One region of the Salirhabdus salicampi genome, then DNA from elsewhere that is predicted to be linked to it. Evidence: predicted binding sites of a transcription regulator. Region 1 holds the regulator's gene; the other holds the start of a gene.
What was found. Region 1 encodes LexA, which represses DNA repair genes until DNA is damaged. Its sites were predicted from a motif close to CGAACATATGTTCG; they were not measured.

Region 1 (8,660 bases):
AAACTCCTAAATCAAAAATCAATGCAGTTGCTAATTCTACCTTTCCAAAGAAAGGGAAATCAAAGTAGTCAAACCCTTGAGTTAAAAACGGTTTGTCAAAGAAAAATGCACCTACTCCAGATAACGTTGCAATTAATAGTCCAACCGGTACTAAAAGACGGAAGTTAAGCGGAATAATTTTTCGAATTGTGGCGTAGCCGTATGTCATGTACATTAAGACAATGGCAGCTGCTGTCATAAGACCACCTATGAACCCACCACCAGGAGCATTGTGTCCAGCTAGAAACAAGTATACTGAAAAACCTAATAAAATAAAGGCGATTAATGCTGTCGTTGTACGTAAGATTAAGTCATTCGGTTTCAACATGAGCCGATCTCCCTTTCCATATTTATATTAATCATAATATAACGTAACTACCTTAACAACTAACGGTAATTTATTTTTAAAACCCCGTAAATCCAAATAAGTTTGCTAAATAATTCGTAAGAATGCGCATCCAATCAAAAAATAACATAATTCCGAGGAAAATCATAATGTAACCACCGACTGTCACTAACTTAACACTGTTTCGTTTAATCCAGTCCATTTTCCCAATAAAGAACGATAAGAGAAGAAATGGTATAGAAAAACCAAGAGAATAAGCGATCATCAGCGTCAAACCTAACTCTGGATTCGTGTAAGCCATGGCGATAACTGCTCCAAGTATTGGACCTGTGCATGGCGTCCAACTCATAGAGAAGGCCATACCAATGAATGCAGATCCAAGATACCCGGAAGGGCGATGTTTAAAAGATACTCGTCTTTCTTTCAATAAGAATTGAAAGTTGAAGAAACCAATCATGACAAAACCAAAAAACACCATTAAAATGGCACCAAGTTGCCGTATATATGTTTTATACTCAATTAAGAACTCTCCTATAGTATACGTTGCAAAACCAATCATAACAAAAATGGAGGAAAATCCTAATAAAAAGAAAATTGTATGAAGCATGCTTCTCTTTTTCAACAATGCGTTTTCTGATTTTAATTCGTCAACACTCATTCCTGTAATATAAGATAGAAATACAGGGTAAAGTGGTAGCACACATGGGGATATAAATGATAGGAAGCCAGCCCCAAATGCTAAAAATATATTAACTTCTGTCATAAATGTTCTCTCCTTATAAGTCCGTATCGATATACCAACATTTTATCAAATGATGCTTAAGATTCACATTCATGACATTTGACATATTTGTGAACGAGAAGTTAACAAGCAATAATAAATCCTTCTCCAATTGAAGAAGGATTTAATCACTATTTATTATCCATTTGGTTGCTCATGGCACGCATCATTTGTTTGATTTTCTTTTGTGACGGCTTCTGTCCCATTTGCATCATCATCGTGCGAAGCATTTGTTCATTAATTGGAGGGTTTTTCTTCAAGTAGTTCATCATATATTTTCTAGCAATAAAAAACCCTAAGGCAATACCGGCCAATAAAGTAATAATAGCGATTAATACTACCCATAACGTACTCATAATTAAATATTTCCTCCTTCATGTTGTCTCTCATACAGTATAGATGAAGCAACAAGTTATGACAATAGTCGATTTTATAGGATAATCTCCTTTTTTATAGGGGCTAACCAACCATACTGATGGTTATGAACATCCATAACGAAAAAAGACGTATGAAAACCCCGCATATATTCAAAGAGCATTAATTCTGCCTCTTCCATAGAAGAACACAGAATTGTCCATTCTTTTCTATCACATTGAATGGCCATTTGCAAGTTTTGGTGCTCAATACTTATATGATTTATGCCTATATGGACCTTTGCACTTCCCTTCAATTTATCATGTAAATAGCGGGAGATCTTTGCAAATGGAATATCCTTTGTTATAAAGTCAAACTGCCGATTATATGTTTGATCAGCATGCTCCTTTTTATATTCACGTAAAAAAGCATAAAGCAAATCACTTTTATGGAAGTAATGTTTAGCGAACTCTTCCCTTATCCAAAACAACGATAATTGCAACATATGCTCGTCCCTCCTATAAGGGACATTTTAGCAAAGTTTTTTGAAAAGTTTGTCAAAATAGGTCGTTCTAACATTATAAATTTATGACAAAATATTGGCGCTCTACTGAATTACTCAGAAAGCGCCAATATTTCTTTTACTTTATTTTAATAAAGCTTCAACTTTTGACACAACATTTTCCACCGTAAAACCATACTCTGACATAATTTTTTCGCCAGGAGCTGAAGCACCAAAGGTATGAATACCTAAAATATCACCTTCGTCACCTACATACTTTTCCCAGCCTAAAGGAATTGCCATTTCGACAGCTAAACGTTTTTTCACATTTGGTGGTAATACGCTTGCTTTATATGATTCATCTTGTTGTTCAAATCGATCCCAAGACGGCATACTCACAACCGCAGCGTCAATTCCCTTTTCCTTTAGTTGCTCTTTTGCTTGCATAACGAGTTGTACTTCGGAGCCAGTAGCTAATAAAAGAACATCAGCTTCGTCCTTATCACTAGCTGACAGAACGTAAGCACCTTTCTTCACACCGTCCATAGCCTTTTCGCTTGAACCAGGAAGTGTTGGTAAGCCTTGTCTAGTTAATACAAGGGCTGTAGGTTGATCTTCAGATTCGACCGCCAATTTCCATGCCGCAGTTGTTTCATTTCCGTCGGCTGGACGAATAACAGATAGGTTAGGTACTACTCTTAATGACGGTAATTGTTCTACGGGTTCGTGAGTTGGACCGTCTTCTCCTACTGCTATAGAATCATGAGTTAATACGTAAGTAACAGGTACATTCATTAATGCAGAAAGCCTGATTGCCGGACGGAGGTAATCACTAAACACAAAGAACGTACCGCCAAATGTTTTAACGCCACCGTGTAATGCCATTCCATTCATAGCAGCCGCCATTGCAAATTCACGGACACCGTACCATATGTTACGACCAGCGTAATTTGCAGGAGTAAAGTCATCTTCGTCCTTAATCGTTGTCTTGTTTGAACCAGCTAAATCAGCACTTCCACCAATAAAGTTTGGTACATTTTTCGCAATCGCATTTAATGCCTCACCAGAAGATGCACGTGTAGCTAACTTATCTTTTCCTTCAACATATGTTGGTAAATCCTTATCCCAACCTTCTGGAAGTCCACCTTCAATTGCTGTTTCAAACTCTTTTGCTAATTCTGGATATGCTTCACGGTATTTTTCAAGAAGCTCGTTCCATTCACTTTCCTTTTGAACACCATTATTTTGTACCTTTTCTTTAAAATCTTCATACACTTCTTCCGGTACGTGGAATGGTTCATGCTCCCAGCCATAAGCTTCTTTTACGAGTTGTAACTCTTCTTCTCCTAATGGGGCACCATGAGCATCTGATTTCCCACCTTTATTTGGTGAACCATGGCCAATTACCGTTTTCACTTCAATCAATGTAGGCTGTTCAACATTTTCTTTTGCTGCAGCTATTGCGTTGCGTAGTTCATTCACATCTGTTCCATCATCAACGCGTAGTACTTGCCATCCATAAGAATTAAAGCGGCTCTCAACTTTCTCTGAAAAGGAGCGGTCTAAGTCTCCATCAAGAGAAATATCATTAGAGTCATAAAGTACTACTAGTTTTCCTAGTTTTAAGTGACCAGCTAGAGATGCAGCTTCATGGGAAATACCTTCCATTAAGTCTCCATCACCACAAATTGCATATGTAAAATGATCAACTACATTGTACGATTCCTTGTTATATTTAGCAGCTAAAAATTGCTCTGCCATTGCCATCCCTACGGACATAGCAACACCTTGTCCTAATGGACCAGTCGTTGCTTCTACCCCATCAGTATGTCCAAATTCAGGGTGCCCCGGAGTATTTGATCCCCACTGACGAAAGTTTTTCAAGTCTTCGATAGAAACTTGGTACCCAGACAAGTGTAATAGTGAGTATAAAAGCATGGAGCCGTGCCCAGCTGATAAAACGAAACGGTCACGGTTGAACCAGCCAGAATTTTTCGGATTGTGATTCATAAACTCAGTCCATAATGTATAAGCCATCGGTGCTGCACCCATAGGCATACCTGGATGTCCGGAATTTGCTTTTTCAACTGCATCAATGGATAAAGTACGAATCGCATTGATGGACTTTTCTTCAATTTGTTTAGCCATAAACGTAAAACTCCTTTCTTCTTCCATAACAATCATAACAATATAATCCTATACCGAAAATGTACACGAAACAAGTGATTTCACTTTATTTCAATGGCTTTTTTCGATGAAAGCGTTTTAAAAAAACTTATTGAAAGTCTTGTTTATTGTGATATAAATTACCGTTTTTTATTCGAAAAGAAAAACATGCACAATTTGATGTGCATGTTAATGTTTTTTACTATTTGCTTTTTCATTTTTTAATTTTTCCGGTGTAACGTCTGCACCTGTTTCATCTACGACTTTGATCGACTTCAGTTGGTTTTTAAATGATTTTCTCACATTTTGTAAATATTCTTGTCGCAACGTTTGTTGTTCTTCTTTTTCAGTTTGTGTTAAACCTTCGTTTTTTGCTTTATTTGCCAGTGCATTAATTCGCTCTAATTTGTCTTTGGAAAGCATGTATAATTCTCCTTTTATATAGCGTAAAAAAGCAAGTGTCTATTTGAAAGACCCTTGCATCTTAATATGAGTATATATTATCTTTCATTTTGATCGATTTCAAGTAATTGGTGTTCCTTATACCTACGGTGAACGGTCGCCTTTGAAATATTATACCCCATCCCCCTTAATGTTGTTGCAACTTCGGCAAAGGTTAATCCTTTTTGTTTCAACCGAATGACTTCATCAATTGGAAACTGTTTACGCTCCCGACCGTTTGCCCTATTTACGTTCTCTAAATTATGTTGTGGTTGATAACCATTGTTAACCGCTCTCTTCATTCCGCGTTTTATTTTAACATTATGTATTTTTCTTTGATATTCTTCTACAATCGAGACAATTTGTAAGACCATCGAATCGGAATCAGAGATTTGTAACTGTCCATTGTGTGTACCAGTAAAAATTTGAATACCCAATTTCTGCAGTTGGTGAAGCAAAGCAATTTTGGCGTTTCCTCTACCTAACCTTGTTTCATCTTGAATTAATAATGTATCTGCTTGTCCATCAGCAAACCGTTGCAACATTTGAAAAATGCCTTCTCGTTCAACCTGATAACCGCTCTCTCTTTCTTCTATTACATCTATAACCGTAAATCCATATTCCTCAGCTAAATACGTTAATTCTTCTTTTTGTCTCTTCAATGACGTAGTTTGCTCTTCCTTCTCCGTACTAACGCGACAATATATTAGTGCATTCATGGTGACACCTCTTTTTCATGCTTATGCTGTAATCATTGTAAAGTATAGCATGACGATACTTACACCAAATAGAATTAAAAAAGATAAGTCTGTTTTTGAAAGTTTATTAAACATTTTCCATTCCTCCCACAAATAGAACTTTTGTTCGCATCTACATACCATTATATACGAACACTCGTTCTTGTCAATAGAAATTTACGAACGGATGTTTGTATATTTTATACGTACATGCTATAATGCAAGTAATTTAATATATGCACGAGGTGAAAATAATATGACTAAGCTATCAACTAGGCAACAAGCAATTTTAGATTACATACGAGAGCAAGTACTCGAGAAAGGCTATCCACCTTCAGTACGTGAAATTGCCCAGGCAGTTGGACTAGCATCAAGTTCAACAGTTCATGGCCATCTATCTAGACTTGAACAAAAAGGCTATATCCGAAGAGATCCGACAAAACCCCGTGCTATTGAACTATTACTTGAAGATGTAGAACAAACTGCACCGAAGCAGGAAGCAGCTTTCATTCCTGTCATCGGGAAAGTGACAGCAGGTGCGCCAATTACAGCGATTGAAAACATTGAAGAATATATACCAGTACCAAATCATTTATCCCATGATGAAGATGATTTATTCGTTTTAAACATACAAGGTGATAGTATGATAGAGGCAGGAATCCTGGATGGTGATAGAGTTATCGTACGAAAGCAACAAACTGCCCTAAACGGCGAAATCGTGGTTGCAATGACAGAAGAAGATGAAGCAACGGTAAAACGTTTTTTCCGGGAAGAAAACTACATTCGTCTTCAGCCGGAAAACGCTTCTCTTGAACCGATCATCGTTCAAAACGTTGTTATTTTAGGAAAAGTTATCGGTCTATATCGGGAAATTTATTAAAAAACCAAGAAGTCATATGACTTCTTGGTTTTTTACATATCACCATGTCCCTTTTCTACGAATACAATCACATTGTTATTCAAATCAATGGACCTACTTAATATTTTATAACGATTAATTGGCTCGTTTGTTCGATTTAAAAAGTTAGGCTGAATGTTATACTCAATGATTTCATCACATTGCAATACTGAGTCGCGGTCAACATTATCTAACTTTTGAACAAATGTTTCAGTGACCATCAAAACAGAATTCGTATACTTCTTATGGATTTGCTGCCAATTTATACTCATGCTGACTCCTCCCCTCACCACATTATATGGTGCATCCGGGAATTGCTACATTGATACACCGCTACAAAAAACAAAAAATCCTTTCCGCCATTTGCGGGAAGGATTATAGAGAATCTTTGGATTAAAGGGGGAATGGGATTTTTCCAACATAAATATGCCGATTATAGTGCTGAAATATCTTTTGTAAATATAGTGTTTTCCTTCAAAAAATTTAGGCTGACCTCATTAAACTCTTCATACTTTTCAATATTACAAACATGGCCACATTGATTAATCGTATATAACTTCGAAAAATCCTCATTTGCTACATGACGTTTAATCCCTTTTAAGAACATGTAGTCTTCCGCTCCAGAAATATATAATTTAGGTATACGATTTTTTTGTTCATTAAGGCGGCTATATATATAAACAGAGTCCCTAGCAACTTTAGCCCATCGAATATATGAGGCAGCACCTAATTTTTGCGCTTCACGGATAAAAATATCTCTAGACTTCTTATGATTGTTTTTCGGCATGACAATATGAGCAAATAAAACATAGGGAACCATATAAGGTAGTAGTTTTCGAATAGGTGTGGACAATGACAGCCTTCCTACCATCTCTCCCCACTTCAGCCATTTTCCCACACTTCCTGCTAATACCATTGATTTAAACCTGTCGGGACATTGCATTGCCATATACTGCAGAATAATCGTCCCTAATGATACCCCTATAAAATGTGCTCTTTTAATATTTAATGTATTTAAAAGTTCCACAATTAACTGGCATGTTAAAGAGAGGGTATCATCGTCATGGTGAAAGTCAGCAGATACACCATGACCCGGTAAATCAAGGAGCACTAAGTTATAGTGCTCCTTCATTTCATCGATTTGTTTATAAAAGATTTTATGGTTGCCCCCAATACCATGAACGAAGACAATCCAATCTGAATGTACACTTTTCCTGTAAATGTGATAGTTTAATAGATTTTGTTTTTCTTTTTCCATTGTAACCCCATAATTCTTAGCTGTTTTTAGGCATAAGAAAACTGATTTCCCTTTGCAATAATACGCTTGAGCATCGGTTGATCCATATATAATTCACTCTGGTTACTGCTCTTCAATAATTCTTTTGTATTTGCATTGACGAATGTAATGTTTCTTTGCATATAATTATGAAAGATTTTGAGCGGTTCATTAAAAAGCATTTCTTCTTTGGTCATCTCTCTATTCAAATCGGTTGAAAGCTCTACGTTATTAAAACCTAAATATGCTTGAACTAGATCAGAAATTAACTGGTTAGTCGGTGGGTTCGGGTTCGTAATATGGTATATCTTGTCCCTTTTCGCATGGACTATTGCTGAACTTAATATATCGACTACATAATTGACCGGAACCAGGTTTTGAGTAGTGTCAGGGTCACATAAAAAATGAAACTTATTATGTTGCAATCTTTCTCTTTTTTCGATTCTACGTTTTAGTAACTCAAAACTTTTTATAATGCCATAAAGTCCAAAACTTGTATCCGCCTCACCCGTATTCGAATCACCAATGATAATAGCTGGTCTAAAGATACTGACAGAAAAAGCATTCCGATATTCAAAAGCAAGATGTTCAGCATGGCATTTACTTTCCTCATAATAGTTTACAAATGTTTTATGAAGCGGGTGTAATTCCTCTAATGCAAATTCATCTTCTCCTAATGTGTAAGCCGTACTTACATAAAAGAATTTTTTTATGTTAATTTTTTTACTAAATTCCAATAATCTTCGTGTACCATTGACATTAATATTAAAGGTTTTTTCTCTATCATTTTGATCAAATGATAAATACGCAGCACTATGGTAAACGGTATCAATTTTGTCTCTTAATAAGCTTGTAAGTTCTTCAGAAATACCTAGATTATCGTCTGATATATCACCTTGTAAAATGAATAAATTGTTACGTAATTTTGGCGATATAGATGAGATTAACTTTTCTCCTTTTTTCTCGTTCCGAATAACAGCAAAGACATGATGTCCATTTTCAAGTAATCTTTTCGTTAGTATTTTGCCAACAAATCCTGTAGCTCCAGTTAGTAAAATATTCATTGGTGATCTCCTTAGTAGAATTCATAGTTGAGATAGTCCATCCTCTTATAACATCA
Region 2 (8,660 bases), 340 kb from region 1:
TTCGGGGCAAGCTCAACGAAGCAATTAGAGGAAAGTGTAACGTACACAAAAGCAAAGCCAATGAATGACACGGTGTATCAAACATTACAACAGCTAACAAAGCCAATCAAATATGACAAGCACCGCGAATAACAGAAGGAGGTGCGAAGTCATCCCTAACAGGTTCTGTTCTGAGGTACAAAACATTAAATCATTTAACATCACTGTAATCTCGAAGGATTCACAGTAAATTTACATACGAAATGACATTAAAAAAGGGACTTAGAATGTTTTTCAAGTCCCTTTTAACCCTTCTTGAATTACCTCCGTTAGTACATAGAAATAATCGACGTTATGAATCTCTTTCTACCCGATAGCTCAAGATTTATGTTTATCTAGCATTATACCTATCATAATTCCTAACAAAACATTCGTGATTATTAAAGGATTTTTATCTGTGGTGAAAAACATTGTCATAATACCTGCTATTACCCCAAACACCATGATCTTAAAATACATACTTAACCTCCCCCAAAAAATTGTTGTATTAAAAAAAAAATTTCTATACCCTTCTTCATCAATACTGTTCCTTTAATTCGAGTCCAGTTTGCGGTGAAGGTTCTTTTTCCAGTCATCTGCAAGCTCGTCAAGCTCAAGTAACCGTTCAATTACCGGCTGATTAGGTTGGTCATGATAAGTGATATCATTAATATCCAGAATCGGAATAGTCGTTTTTCGCTCTTGTAAAATAAACGAATCGTTTACGGACACACTCCCTTCTTGTAGTACACGTAAATAATAACCAGAGTAACCGGTCTCCCGGATATAAAGTGGGAATTTCTGAACCCCATGGCGCTTACCTATTTTGAAACAAGGTCCTCTTGGCTGACTTACTTGAACAACTGACTCCCCCCATTGAAAAATATCTCCGATATGTACATCTGTTTCCGTCCCTCCCTGTAACGTAACATTTTCACCAAAGGAGGGGATTGGAAGGGAGATCCCTAGTTTATCCTCCCAATAGGAATAATGCTCATAAGGGTAAACACAAACGGCTTTATCAACACCACCGTGATTGACGAGGTCCGCCTGCTCATCCCCTTCTAAATTCGTTTTTCGTAACTTTAACATTTTATCATGTACCGATTGTTTATCAATTCCCGATAGGACTTCCTTTTCCTCATTATTTGCAATACTTTTCGGACGCCCTATATTTAAAGAGATAATGGTTGCTTTCATATTTTCGTCCTCCATAAAGTTTTCGATTGTTAACGTTTCGATACTTTTTGGCTTAATCCTGCTAAGACCCGTCTTTTTCGGTGACAACAAAGGGCGCATATAACGCACATTCTCCTCGTAAATCTTATTCTCATACAATCATATATGCTTGTTCAAGATAGCCGAACAATCATTGGTACTATCAATGCAACATCTACTAGCAATCACGTCAATCACTAATCTTCCTGACGTGATCCATTGCAGGACCGATGGTTCGTTATTCCGCAAAATGACCACCAACAAGCTTGCTTCGATGTAAGGCGGTACCAGCTTTCGTATAAGAAACAGCTCGAAGGAGGGCATCACTGCCATACTTGTTGCGAATTTCGTCCATGACGTAGCCGAGATTGCGCTTCTTTTCCCGGTTATCATCAAACAAACTAAGCTGTACGGCTTCGTCCTCCTCAATATTGGAAAGAGAAATAGACACTTTTCGCACGACACGATGATCGTAAAACTGGTGAAACAGTTGCATACAAACATCAAAAATGTCTTGGGTAACGTTTGTCGCAATGTCCATCGTTTTCGAACGATAAAAGCCGCCGCCTCCTGTTGTATCACTGTAGCTTAAACCGAAGCTTACCGTTCGGCCTGCTTTCCCACTCATTCGTGCCCGTTTCGCCACTTCTTCACACATCTCCAACACGACGTAGCGTACTTCTTCTGGATCAGCATAATCCCGGAGCAAAATTTGGCTTTTCGCAAAACTAATTTGCCCTTGCAAAATGGGGGCGCCTAGTTCTGATAAGTCAACACCGTGGGCATGATAATACAATTGATTACCCATAACCCCAAACGCTTTTTCCAGCTTTTCCAATGGAAATTGGGCAAGCTGGCCTACCGTTGTAATGCCCATACGATGTAACCGGCGTTCTATCCGAGAGCCAATCCCCCACATCTCCTGTAATGGTGACACAGGCCATAGCTTGTTCGGCACATCATCATACGTCCACTCAGCAATTCCTTTCTTTTTCGCCTCTAAATCGAGACAAAGCTTCGCCATTAACATGTTCGGTCCGATGCCAATGGCACAAGGTAATTGAAACGTTTCCATCATCTCCGCTTGAATATGTTCGGCGATTTCCGTAGCACTTCCCCATAGCTTTTCGGTTCCGGTTACATCTAAAAAGCTTTCATCCACGCTGTACGTATGAATGTTTTCCTTCGGTACGTACTGTGAAAATAATCGGGTAATTTCCACCGACACATCTAAATACATGTTCATTTGAGCTGGGACGATGACGATACGGGGGTCATCAGGGATTTCAAACAACCGGTTACCCGTTTTAATACCGAAATCCTTTTTTAATGCTGGGGATGCCGCTAAAACGACACTGCCAGGTCGATCTAAATTGGCCACAACCGCTAAATGGCATGTCATAGGATCAAGGCCCCTCGCCAACGCAGCACAACTTGCGTAAAAGCTTTTCATATCAACACACAAAATCTGACGTTTCGGTAACGTATGATAATCCACTACCGGTTTCATAGGTCCGCTCCTTTTTTCTATTCGTTACTTTATATTATGCAAACATATGTTCGATAATTCAAGTAGTGATTTTTACCAATGAAAAAAATTGCTATACTAAACAGTAGAGGGGGAGGAACTCAATGAGAAAAGCAAGAGATATACTTCACTTTTTGTTCGGGTTTGAACAAAAATCGAACGACATTCCGTTATCAGCCATTGAACAAGGCATGAAGCGACGGGCATTTCCTTTGGAAGTTCAACAGGAAATTATGGAGTTATGTGACAATATGATGTATGAAAAGGGAGAACAAGGGTTTCAGCAGTGGGCGAAAAATCTCCACTACCGTTTGCCAACCCATTTCGCCAAAGAAACTGTTGCCTATAACTTATATCACAAATGTCCTACGTGGATTGAGAGGGAGATTAAAAAACTTGAAGAGGAAGTGCAATTAAACTGGGAGAAACAAGCAGAAGATTTACATAGTCAACAAAATGAAGTAAGAAAAACACAACTCGTCATTCGTGACCGCTTGTCACAACTCATTGATGACATAAGAGATGAACCGGAACAAAAATAGCCAACAGGCATAAAGCCGTTGGCTATTTTTGTTGAAATTGACGCTTAAACAAACGTTCCAACATGCTTGGCCATAATTGATAGAGGCGAGCTCCTACATCCATCCAACGGGGCATATTGATTTCGCGAATAGGATGATATAAAGCTCTCACGACCCGTTCTGCTACTTTATCTGGATGTAACATAAATTTCTCTACAGAGCGTTCGTAATTTCCCGATGGATCAGCGGAAGAGAAAAAGTTCGTTTGTACAGGGCCCAAATTCACAGCTGTCACAAAAACCCCGTCTTGTTCGGCCTCCAACCGTAACGCATTCGTAAATCCTAGTACAGCATGTTTAGATGCAGCATATCCTGCTGCCTTTGTCGTCGCAAGCTTTGCTGCTTGGGAGGCGATATTAACAATATGCCCTTCCCCTCTCTCTTGCATATGGGAAAGAAAAAAACGGGAGGATTGGATAAGGGCAAGGACGTTTACTTGAAACATACTGTCGTATTGCTCCATCGTCATATCCGTCACTCGTTCAAATAGACCGAAACCTGCATTGTTGATCACGACATGAATATGTTCATGAACATCGACAATGCGATGAAGGGTCGCCTCCCACTGTATGCGGTTCCCTATATCACACCGATAAACGAACGCTTCTAGCCCATGTTGCGACTGAATTTCCTTCGCCATCGTTTGGAGCTTCTCTTCTGACCGGGCAACTAAAATCGGCGTCCCGCCTTGAGCAGCAACGTGTAACGCGATTCGCTCCCCGATACCACTTGAAGCTCCAGTTATAACTACATTTTTCTTTTCCAAGTTCATCTGAAACCTTCCTTACGAAACAAAGTAGATGACAACTTCGTCCTCTGTCTTTGTATGTATTTTTCCTAATGATTGTAAATAATCTAACTGGCCAACCGTTTCCGACATTGTTAAACCAAATTGTGTCTCATACTGATCCGGGAAAAGCTTGCGACATACTTCAAACGCTGTTAAAGGCTTTACTTGTAGCAGTTGATACACGCTTTCTGCTCTACCTTCCTGTTTTTGAAGCCGTTCCTGAATCAGTAAGTTTGGAAGGTCAAACTCAGGTCCATGTCCGGGATAAACAGATTGAATATCATATTGAGTAATCTTTTCCAACGATGATCGATATTGTAACAACGGTTTGGGCCGATCTTCCCCTTCCATCGGCGGCTCTAACAGGGGATTTGAAGAAATATGGTGAAGTAAAAGATCACCAGCGAAAAAACGACCGTTTTGTTCGTTATAAAAAGAAAGGTGACTTTGGGCATGTCCGGGTGTCTCAAGTACAATGAAATCTTCGTGCCCAGGTACACGGTCCCCTTCTCGTAAAACCGATGTCAATTCCCCTCTTCCCATATAGTATAACGTTGTTTTTAATGTTGATGTCATCGTTTGGTATTGCGCCGGCACACCGAGCTCCTTATACAATCCTTCAAAAAAATTGAGGTATCGATCAAAAAAGGATTGATCTCGTGTGACCCAAGGTTGTAAATGTTCGTGACCGCAAATAGATTGTATCCGTTCCAGACGGGGAAAGAAACCGGCGTGATCCGGGTGGTGGTGAGTTAAAATGACTTGTTCAATGTCATTCGGTGTATAACCGATCTGTTTTAATTGACCGACGAACACCTCCCATGCTTCATCTGTATTAATTCCTGCATCCACAATACTTAATGTATCTCCTTTGAGTACATATACATGCACATCCCCTACTGGATACGGTGTTGGAACTGTAATCCGTTGAATCGATTCTTTATCATATTTCACAACATGTCATCCCCCAATAAAATGAATCGTCATTCATTTTATTGTACATTGTTTCTATTGATTTGTCAGTTTTTTGTTAAAAAAGACACGCACAGTATCTGTTAACATATTGGGCAATGTTTCAAACGTATATGGTAAATGAAGCCGCTCAGTCCATTGATGGGCGTTTTTCCCGTAAGGACCAATATTTAAAACGGGCATCGACACAGATTTCATCGCTTTTTCATCTAATTGGTAGCCTTTTCCATGCAACGGCATATTGTCCTTTAAATGGGACAATGACAAATTTGACCGTACTGGTCCGACAAAGCTTAAATCCGATAAGCCAGGGAAGTATTCGGCTGTTTTTAAGGTAACCCCATACTTCGAAGCGATTGCTTGTTGAATCGTCGTACATTGCTCCCGGTATCTTGTTAGACCAGTTGTCGACACTGCCGGATAAAAGGGCGGACTGTAAAATAAAATAATCATCGGCGCCAAGTCTTTGCATAAATACGCTAAATCTTGAACGAGTAACGTGGAGAAATCCCGATCCCCTTGCTCACGGTTTTCCATTAATAAACGTTGGCGTCTTAATACTTCCTCCTCGCCGTGTCGTTTTACGGCCTCTTCATATAGTTCGTTATAATTCCATATCGAAACGTTAACAGGAGAGGAATACGAAACTTGTGAGATTTGTTGGTAATATTCCCCTTTCTCACGATAATGGTGCTCGATTTTCTTCTTCGCCCGTTTTGCTCCTGCTAATAGTTTTTCGGTCAACTCTTCTATTGTTTGCTCCATGAACAAAATATTGTACATCGATATGGCAGAAATCGGCGTTTGTACGGAATATTCATCCTTTAAATCCCGATTCATCAAACTGACTGGTGGTGGTGTCGTCTCTTTTCCTACCCGTTCGATAAATGACTCATGGAGTTCAATCTCTTGATTTACGTAACTACTCATGACATTCGCATTCACACCGGCAAAAGGCTCACCAGCATGGGTTTCCTTACCATAACAATAGAACCCGGGTAACACTTTCCCGATGGAACCCGTATACATATAGAAGTCCGTATCACCAGGATAATGACGAAACATCGGCTCTGCATTTAAACAAACTTCATAGGAAAGATTCTCTTCTTCCTTTAATTGTTGTAAACGAGGAAGGGCACCAATCATTCCTAACGAATTCGCCTCTTCATCAGGTACGACGAGCAATAATAGATTTCCTTGAAATTCGCCATTCATCGCTTTTTCAAGTAAGGAAAGGTGTAATGTTAAGCCTGCTTTCATATCCATCGTCCCTCTACCAAACAACCATTCACCAGTGGCGAGATCTTCTTTTGCATCCTGAGGAAGGAGATGATCGTACTGCCTTAATGTATTTGTAAGTGCCTTCGGATGAAAAGCGAGGTTTTTAAATGACCCGTAATCTTCTACATCGACAACATCGATGTGACTAACGAGGACAACTGTGTCTTTAACATTTGCATCGCTTTTCACGAGTGCCGTTAAATACTGCCTCCCGTCTTGTAATGGATTTAGCGAGACGTGTTGAGGATAGCTTTGAAAGTAAGGCTTGTCGGACAGTAGATAATAAACATACTCCACAATAGCTATCTCTGCTTCGGAACCGGTAATACTCGGATACTCAACTAATGAACATAATAAATCAATCATTTCTTTTTTCGTTTGCCATGACATCGGAATATAGCCCCTTTCTTAAAAGATTGACTTTTTTCTGCAAATCTACCACAATCATGAAAGATATAAATAAAGAGGTGTATCAACGTGAACACAAACATTTTTGCCCATCGTGGTGCGAGTGGATATGCGCCTGAAAATACAATGCCAGCGTTTCAACTAGCCTACGAACAGGGTGCAAACGGCATCGAAACAGATGTACAACTCTCCAAAGACGGTGTACCTGTGTTAATCCATGATGAAACGTTAAAACGGACAACAAACGGTACTGGTTATGTAAAAGATTACACCGTGGAAGAATTGAAACAATTGGATGCTGGAAAATGGTTTTCGCCGAAATATGCTGGTATTACGATTGTAACATTAGAGCAATTCTTACAATGGGGAAAATCAAAAAATCTTTTATTTAATATTGAATTGAAAAATGACACGATTAATTATGAAAAATTAGAGCAAACGGTTTATGACGCTGTCTTGAAATACAACCTATTAGATCAAACGATTTTTTCCACGTTTAATGCCAAAAGTGTAGAACGAATGAACCAGATTGATCCACATGCTGAAGTTGCCTTTTTAACTTCGTCCAACAAACGCCATTTATTAAAAGATGTGATTAATATGGGGGGAAATGCACTACACATTCATTACCGATTATTAACGGAACGACTCGTAAAGAAGTGTAAAGACCTACACATTCCGCTCCGTGTATATACAATCAATCGCCCACAACAGATGAAGCGATGTTATAAGCTTCAATGTGACGGAATCTTTACCGATTACCCTGACATCGCCTTAACAGAACGGAAAGCCTTTCAATCGAATGAATAAAGGTTGTCAGTTTGTTCCGTTGCCATAATATGCTATGTTATGTATGGAAAAAATAATGCCGGAAAAGGAGATGAGTGAAATTGAGTCAATATACGAAGCTATTTTCACCATTTACAATCAAAAATGTTTCAATAAAAAACCGAATTGTCATGTCTCCAATGTGTATGTATTCAGCGGAAACAGAGGATGGCCATGCTCAGCCGTTCCATTTTACCCACTATGAAAGCCGAGCAGCTGGACAAGCTGGAATGGTCATGATTGAAGCAACGGCTGTACGCCCTGAAGGACGTATTTCACCACGAGATTTGGGCATATGGGATGATGCTCATATCGAAGGATTAAAAGAAATCAATACAGGCATACATCGGCACGGTGCTGTAAGTGCAATTCAGCTTGCTCATGCCGGACGAAAGGCAAACTTAACCGAACCAACTTATGCACCTAGTAGTTTACCATTTAATGAACAATTCCCTACTCCTAATGAAATGGATGAAGGGAAGATTTCAGAAACGGTTCAAGCGTTTCAATTCGGTGCAAAGCGCGCGAAGCAAGCTAACTTTGATGTTATCGAAATTCACGCTGCCCACGGTTACTTAATTAATCAATTTTTATCCCCGTTAACGAATAAGCGAACAGATCAATATGGAGGTACAAAAGAAAACCGTTATCGATTCCTTTCTGAAGTTATTGATGGTGTGAAACAAGTATGGGACGGGCCCCTCTTTGTTCGTATTTCTGCCAATGAATATCACCCAGATGGAAATAAGATCGACGACTTTTTTTATTTCGCACAACAAATGAAACAACAAGGCGTCGATCTGATTGATTGTAGTTCAGGTGGGGTCGTGCCAGCAGCTATCAAAACGTATCCCGGGTATCAAGTGACATTCGCAGAACGAATTAAACATAGTGCTAATATTCATACAGGTGCGGTTGGATTGATTACAAGTGGACTGCAAGCAGAGGAGATTTTACAAAATGATCGTGCAGACTTAATCTTTGTTGCCCGTGCTTTTTTACGTAACCCGTATTGGCCTAAGCAGGCGGCTGATGA

Region 2: NLW78_RS07990 (Y-family DNA polymerase) is a predicted target of LexA. The motif match lies at 2,786-2,799, and genes of this name have one in related genera.

What each region holds. Positions count from the first base shown of each region.
Region 1 is NZ_JANBWE010000002.1:39,708-48,367, forward strand. It holds gene NLW78_RS06190 (Na(+)/H(+) antiporter subunit B) at 1-367, opposite strand, end outside; gene NLW78_RS06195 (cytochrome c biogenesis CcdA family protein) at 444-1,148, opposite strand; gene NLW78_RS06200 (YneF family protein) at 1,298-1,522, opposite strand; gene sirA (sporulation inhibitor of replication protein SirA) at 1,597-2,025, opposite strand; gene tkt (transketolase) at 2,167-4,170, opposite strand; gene NLW78_RS06215 (DUF896 domain-containing protein) at 4,378-4,611, opposite strand; gene NLW78_RS06220 (YneB family resolvase-like protein) at 4,689-5,348, opposite strand; gene lexA (transcriptional repressor LexA) at 5,623-6,246, shown strand; gene NLW78_RS06230 (hypothetical protein) at 6,279-6,536, opposite strand; gene NLW78_RS06235 (alpha/beta fold hydrolase) at 6,698-7,522, opposite strand; gene NLW78_RS06240 (SDR family oxidoreductase) at 7,549-8,604, opposite strand.
Region 2 is NZ_JANBWE010000002.1:376,531-385,190, forward strand. It holds gene NLW78_RS07980 (aldo/keto reductase) at 1-132, shown strand, start outside; gene NLW78_RS07985 (MOSC domain-containing protein) at 571-1,317, opposite strand; gene NLW78_RS07990 (Y-family DNA polymerase) at 1,475-2,746, opposite strand; gene NLW78_RS07995 (hypothetical protein) at 2,869-3,306, shown strand; gene NLW78_RS08000 (SDR family NAD(P)-dependent oxidoreductase) at 3,329-4,117, opposite strand; gene NLW78_RS08005 (MBL fold metallo-hydrolase) at 4,130-5,089, opposite strand; gene NLW78_RS08010 (M20/M25/M40 family metallo-hydrolase) at 5,144-6,778, opposite strand; gene NLW78_RS08015 (glycerophosphodiester phosphodiesterase) at 6,866-7,606, shown strand; gene namA (NADPH dehydrogenase NamA) at 7,687-8,660, shown strand, end outside.